Regions from separate parts of the Xenorhabdus cabanillasii genome, predicted to be linked through region 1. Evidence: riboswitches for the same ligand, from Rfam matches in the RefSeq annotation. Region 1 holds a riboswitch; each other region holds the start of a gene.
What was found. A riboswitch is a leader RNA that binds a small molecule or an ion and turns the genes downstream of it on or off. The one in region 1 is predicted to bind thiamine pyrophosphate.

Region 1 (2,269 bases):
TCAATAAGTATCCTAAATTAAGGAATAACAACTATGTCACAACAGGTTGCCGTATTTGATCTGGATGATACCCTGATTTGCGGGGATTCCAGCCAGCTCTGGACTCGTTATTTATGGGAAAAAGGCATCATTACTGATCCGCGCTTTATAGAGGCAGACCAGAAAATGATATCGGATTACTGTGCAGGAAAGCTGAATATGCAAGAGTATCTGGCGACCAACTTACAGGCAATCAGCCAAATTCCTCATGAGCAAATAGATATCTGGCTGACCGATTTTGTGGAAACCAAAATCAAACCTGTCTTCTATCCTGCCGCCAGAAAACAATTAGATATCTACCACCATCAAAACATTCCTGTCATCATCATTTCTGCTACCGTTTCTTTTGTAGTTAAGAAAATCGCTGCTGCATTTGGAGTACAAACAGCAATGGGGATTGATATGGTAATGGAAGATGGTTGTTATACCGGAGACATTCAGGGTATCCCTACCTTCCGGGAAGGAAAAGTTGTCCGTTTACAACAATGGCTGGCAGAGCAGAATTTATCGCCACAACATATCTATTTTTATACAGACTCTGCGAATGACTTACCGATGTGCCGATTTGCCAGCGAAGTCTTTACTGTCAATCCAGATATACAATTACGGGCGGCAGCAAAAGCTCATGGCTGGAAACAATTGAATTGGGCTTTATAGTCAAGTAATTAACCCCAGGAAGCCAGTCTCACACGAAATGTTCTGGTTTAGTTCTGGTTTCAGCTTAACGCTTTCTGGTTGCAGTTTTCAGAATCCCCTTTATACTCTGGGTGTTTTCTTGTCGGAGTGCCTAGCGTTCACCCTATATCACCACGGTGGACACAGGCTGAGACCGTTTATTCGGGATCCGCAGAACCTGATCGGGCTAATACCCGCGAAGGGAACAAGAGTAATCACCCCGCTGATATGTTCTTCTTCTTGTGGTACAGATAAGTTGTTGTGCAAACAAATCTGTTCAGATGACGTAATTCAGCAATCAACCATTACTCCCTGCGAGCTCCAGACAAGCAATTTTCTCAACTTAAGCCCTATCTGAGCGTCATGTTTATTTGCGCAATGAGACAGGCGATAACACAGTCAGGAATTTGCTATGTCTAATGCGATTACCAACAACAGCGTTACCTCTACCGCTGATATTATCCCTGCAACCAATATCTCACCTAAAGCCCATCCAGCACGGCCACGTAAAGCCCAACGAGATGCAGCACAGGAATTTATCAGTTCGATTCAAGGTGTGACATTTCCCAATTCAAACCGTATTTATCTGGCAGGATCACGCGAAGATATTCAGGTTCCTATGCGGGAAATCCAGTTATCCCCCACACTGATTGGCGGAACGAAAGAGGAGCCTCAATTTGAGGAAAACGAACCCATACCTGTTTATGACACTTCCGGCCCTTATGGTGATCCTGAAGCCATACTGAATGTACAAACTGGTTTGCAGAAGATCCGCCAACCGTGGATTGAAGAGCGCAATGATACTGAACCTGTCGCAATCCTCAGTTCTGATTTTACTCAACAGCGTCTTGCAGATGCCGGACTGGATCACCTGCGCTTCAAACATCGTTCCCATCCATTAAAAGCCAAACAAGGCAGGCGCGTGACTCAATTGCACTATGCACGCCAAGATATCATTACACCGGAAATGGAATTTATCGCACTGCGTGAAAATATGGGGCGTGAACGTATCCGTGGTGAAATTCTGCTCCAACAACATGCAGGGCAAAGTTTCGGAGCAAATTTACCGGATAACATCACGCCTGAATTTGTCCGTCAGGAAGTGGCATCCGGCCGTGCGATTATTCCTGCTAACATTAATCATCCAGAATCTGAGCCAATGATTATCGGACGTAATTTTCTGGTGAAAGTTAATGCCAATATCGGTAATTCCTCCGTCACTTCCTCTATCGAAGAAGAAGTTGAAAAATTGATTTGGTCTACCCGCTGGGGTGCTGACACTGTGATGGATCTCTCCACCGGACGCTACATCCACGAAACCCGTGAATGGATACTACGTAACAGCCCAGTCCCCATCGGCACAGTTCCTATTTATCAGGCACTGGAAAAAGTCAATGGCATCGCGGAAAACCTGACATGGGAAATGTTCCGCGATACGTTACTGGAGCAGGCCGAACAAGGTGTGGATTATTTCACCATCCATGCGGGAGTGTTGCTGCGTTACGTTCCTATGACCGCCAAGCGCCTGACAGGCATTGTTTCCCGTGGTGGTTCA
Region 2 (2,269 bases), 1.2 Mb from region 1:
TAATGAAACCAATTTTATTAGAGCGTTATGACAAAGTGTTATTTAAGCAAAAGAAAATCGTTTAAAAAAATACCTACAAAATTGCATATAAAATGAATGTTATCCTATAATGATATTTACTGTAGGTTGATATCTGGACAATTTGTTATTTAAAGTTCAGTCACTCCGGTGTTATAAACATTATGTAATCATCTGACATATTGCTAGAATAGCTGGAGTTTAAAAGTTGAAGTATGAGTGTTTTAATTGAACAATATTTAATAAAGGCTAAACAAAACGTAAACTAGCCAAATTTGGAGTAATCATATTTTACTTTCAGGCATTAACATAAAATTAGCTATCATTTTATTGCTTCTTCAATTTATTTTAAAAGTTATAACTCTCTAGAGTACCTCTTAATAGGTGTAGAAAACAGAATTATATATTAAATAAGTAAAAATCATTTCATTAAGTTAATGTTTTATTTTTCTGCTAATTCATGTGGTTATGTAATATAAATGCTTTCGGACAATATTAAATCAGAATAGATATTAAGAATTTAAAATATGTGCGTTAGCTCGTGCACCTGAAAAAAATGGCTTGCGATTATATAAAGAGTATGTAATAAAACACCTGGGTAAACGAAGTACTGTTTCTGTTAATGAATAGCAGCAACGAATACTGGTTTGTTTCTTTTTATGTCAATCGGCGAATAAAGTGATTCAAAGGAAATTTTTGAAATGGCAAAAATCACTGGTACTGTGAAGTGGTTCAACGAGTCTAAAGGTTTTGGTTTTATTACTCCAGCTGATGGCAGCAAAGATGTATTTGTACATTTTTCTGCAATTATGAAAGATGGATTTAAAACATTGTCTGAAGGCCAACAAGTTGAGTTTGAAATTCAGGATGGCCCTAAAGGTCCAGCCGCTGCAAATGTCACGACTTTATAGTAAGAAGTAGTAACAAATTTATTTTAGCTGGTATGTTGGTGGCTGGCTGAATATATCTATCGTTAACCTTTTCCATTCATTAACGATAACGTATTGCAAATATCACTCTATTGGGATACTAATAGAGTGATTTTTATTTTGGCTCGGGGCGTTCTTAAATGAACTGAGAAGTACCCGTATTACCTGATCTGGATAATGCCAGCGTAGGGAAGTCTTGGTATCTCTGGTTTGATATCCGCTTTTCTTGGGCTGGTGGCAGGAACTACCATCATGAGAATTAATTCATTGACCATTGCAGGAACCGATCCTAGCGGTGGTGCCGGCATTCAAGCTGATCTAAAAACATTTTCTGCACTTGGCGTATATGGAACGACTGTAATAACAGCTCTTGTTGCGCAAAATACAACAGGAGTGCAGACAGTTTACAATATTGAACCCTGCTTTATTTCTGCTCAACTTGAATCTGTACTTTCAGATGTCAGAATAGATAGTGTTAAGATCGGCATGTTGTCTAATTCTGCCAACGTTCATGTCGTTTCAGAAGTTTTCCACCGTTATCCGGTTCCTTATATCGTGTTAGATACCGTTATGCTGGCAAAGAGCGGTGATCCTTTATTATCGCAGGAAGCGGTAAAAGCGATGACGGAATTATTGTTGCCAACTGTCTCTTTGATTACACCAAATTTACCCGAAGCCGCAACATTATTGAAATGCTCTCTTGCTGAAACAGAAGCTGAAATGTTGCGACAAGGACGCGAGCTATTATCAATGGGATGCCAGGCTGTTTTATTAAAAGGAGGGCATTTGGACAATGGAGAAAGTCCGGATTGGTTGTTTACGTCTGAAGGGGAGTGGCGTTTTACGGCACCCAGAGTTAATACACGCCATACACACGGAACTGGTTGTACGTTGTCGGCTGCTCTTACAGCACTGCGGCCGCGTTATGCCGATTGGCAGAGTACAATACCCGTGGCAAAGGCCTATTTGCAGAATGCTTTAATGCAGGCAGATACGCTAAATGTCGGGAAAGGAATAGGGCCTGTGCATCATTTTCATCAGTGGTGGTAAGAAATAGCCGTAGGAATTATCACAATAATATCGTGGTAGTGTGATTCAAAATGGGGATATGAAATCCCCATTTCTAATACAGTAAATTAAGCAAATTCTATCAGGCGATGGTGACGCTCTTGTCAAGATAGACATCCTGAACAGAATGGATCAGTGAAACGCCTTCTTTCATTGATTTCTTAAATGCCTTGCGTCCCAGGATCAGTCCCATACCTCCGGCACGTTTGTTGATGACTGCGGTACGCACAGAATCACTCAGATCATTCACCCCC
Region 3 (2,269 bases), 150 kb from region 1:
GAATTGCAGTGATTTCTCAGGCACGGGCAGCTGTTTGAAAACTTCTGGCAGGGGTATATCAATCACGGGATACATCCACTGGGTAGTCGGAATAGCTTGCTGGAATGCGGGGGAAATCATGAATTGCATGAATCTCTGTGCCAATTCAGGCTGTTTGCTGGAAGTCAACTGGGCGGCCACTTCAATTTGTAAATAGTGTCCCTCTTTGAATATAGCAGCGGCGTAATTATCTTTTTTCTCAGATATGATGTGATAGCCCGGTGATGTGGTATAACTAAGCACCATATCCCCTTCACCTTTCAGGAATAACCCATAAGCCTCACTCCAGCCTTTGGTGACAGTCAGTGTTTTTTTGGCGATTTTCTGCCACTCCTGCGCAGCATTATCACCATAGATATCCTGTATCCAGAGTAAAAAACCTAACCCCGGGGTACTGGTGCGTGGATCCTGATAAATAATCTTCCAATTCTGGTGGCTGTTAATAAGCTCTTCCATGCTTTTGGGGGGATAAGGCAAGGTCTTTTTGTTGTAAATAAAGGCAAAATAACCGTAATCGTAAGGAATAAAGGTATTGTTATTCCATGTGACAGGCAGTTTTAACTTTGTTGTATCAACACGGCCAGGAGTGAATAATCCAGTCTGTTGGGCAGCTTGGATCAGGTTATTATCTAACCCCAGGACAACATCTGCCGATGCTTTTTTGCCTTCCATTCTTATACGGTTCAGTAAAGATACACCATCTTCCAGGGCGACGAGTTTCAATTCACAATCGCATTCCGCTTCAAAAGCTTTTTTAATAACAGGACCGGGGCCCCACTCAGAAGCGAATGAATCATAAGTATAAACGGTTAAAGTGGGCTTTGCTTGTGCTGCCTGAGCGAAGGCACATGCAGAAATCAATAATGCACTTATCGCAATAAATCTCGCAATAAATCGGAAAAATAGATGTTTAAACACTTTGCTCTCCTGTAGTTATTGATAATTGTTATTAACAGTAGCTATTAACACTCATAATTAAATGAGTTATTAGCAGATTGGCAAAGGATTTGAGAAAGTACCAGATAAAATTACTATTTATATATCAATGAATAGCAACTCAAATCCCTACGCCGGTATCAGCCGGATCAGGTTCTACGGGTTTGTTCTCAGCGATGTTGCCCGCAACAATCGCACCCCGTTGAGATGACTGTATTGTAGAGACTTCGGTTGTGACTGCAAAGTCCCATGATAGAGGTTTACCGCTTGAGATGAGTGTGAAACAATTAGCTATCTTTTCAAATTCGTTTTATCGAGAGGTAGTCTGGTGATCGATGATGATGGCTACCGCCCGAATGTAGGAATTGTAATTTGTAATCGTCAAGGGCAGGTTCTATGGGCCCGCCGTTATGGGCAGCATTCCTGGCAGTTTCCTCAAGGGGGCATCAATCCGGGGGAATCACCAGAACAAGCGATGTATCGTGAGTTGTTCGAAGAAGTTGGTTTAAATCGCAAAGACGTACGGGTTCTCGCCTCCACCCGTAGCTGGTTGCGTTACAAATTACCCAAGCGTTTGGTGCGTTGGGATACAAAGCCCGTTTGTATCGGGCAAAAGCAACGCTGGTTTTTATTGCAGTTGCTTTGTAATGAAACAGATATTAATGTTCAGCGCAGTAGTACACCAGAGTTTGATGGATGGCGTTGGGTGAGTTATTGGTATCCTGTCAGGCAGGTTGTTTCGTTTAAACGAGATGTATACCGCCGTGTGATGAAAGAATTCTCTTCCATTGTGATGCCAATGCAGGAATCTACTTCACAACCCTATTCAACCTATATATATCGACGTAGAAGAAGTTAGGTAATTAATTTAGGTAATCGTTATGCTCATGCGCTTACGGGAAATTGTTGAAAAGGTTGCGATGGCAACAAATTTATCGGAAGCGCTTGAGCTATTAGTTAATGAAACCTGTTTAGCAATGAACACGGATGTTTGTTCTATTTATCTGGCAGACCATCAGCGTCGTTGCTATTACCTGATGGCTACTAAGGGGTTGAAAAAGCCGGGAAAACGCGTGATCAGCCTCTCCTTTGATGAAGGCGTTGTGGGTGAAGTCGGGCGTTTGTCGGAATTAATCAACCTTGCCGATGTGCGTGAGCATCCCAGTTTCAAATATATTCCTCAAGTAAAAGAAAAAAATCTACGGGCCTTTTTAGGGGTTCCGATTATTTATCGTCGCCAATTGCAAGGGATTTTGGTTGTTCAACAAAATGAACGCCGATTATTTGATGAAAG

Region 2: linked by a shared signal. The riboswitch ahead of thiD (bifunctional hydroxymethylpyrimidine kinase/phosphomethylpyrimidine kinase) and the one ahead of thiC (phosphomethylpyrimidine synthase ThiC) in region 1 are both predicted to bind thiamine pyrophosphate.
Region 3: linked by a shared signal. The riboswitch ahead of thiB (thiamine ABC transporter substrate binding subunit) and the one ahead of thiC (phosphomethylpyrimidine synthase ThiC) in region 1 are both predicted to bind thiamine pyrophosphate.

Annotation. Positions count from the first base shown of each region.
Region 1 is NZ_QTUB01000001.1:1,563,884-1,566,152, reverse strand. Features, by position in the region: gene BDD26_RS07525 (HAD family hydrolase) at 34-696, shown strand; TPP riboswitch at 809-936, shown strand; gene thiC (phosphomethylpyrimidine synthase ThiC) at 1,127-2,269, shown strand, end outside.
Region 2 is NZ_QTUB01000001.1:2,798,289-2,800,557, forward strand. Features, by position in the region: gene cspE (transcription antiterminator/RNA stability regulator CspE) at 720-929, shown strand; TPP riboswitch at 1,064-1,156, shown strand; gene thiD (bifunctional hydroxymethylpyrimidine kinase/phosphomethylpyrimidine kinase) at 1,197-1,997, shown strand; gene fbaB (class I fructose-bisphosphate aldolase) at 2,098-2,269, opposite strand, start outside.
Region 3 is NZ_QTUB01000001.1:1,716,937-1,719,205, forward strand. Features, by position in the region: gene thiB (thiamine ABC transporter substrate binding subunit) at 1-957, opposite strand, end outside; TPP riboswitch at 1,084-1,187, opposite strand; gene rppH (RNA pyrophosphohydrolase) at 1,304-1,834, shown strand; gene ptsP (phosphoenolpyruvate--protein phosphotransferase) at 1,857-2,269, shown strand, end outside.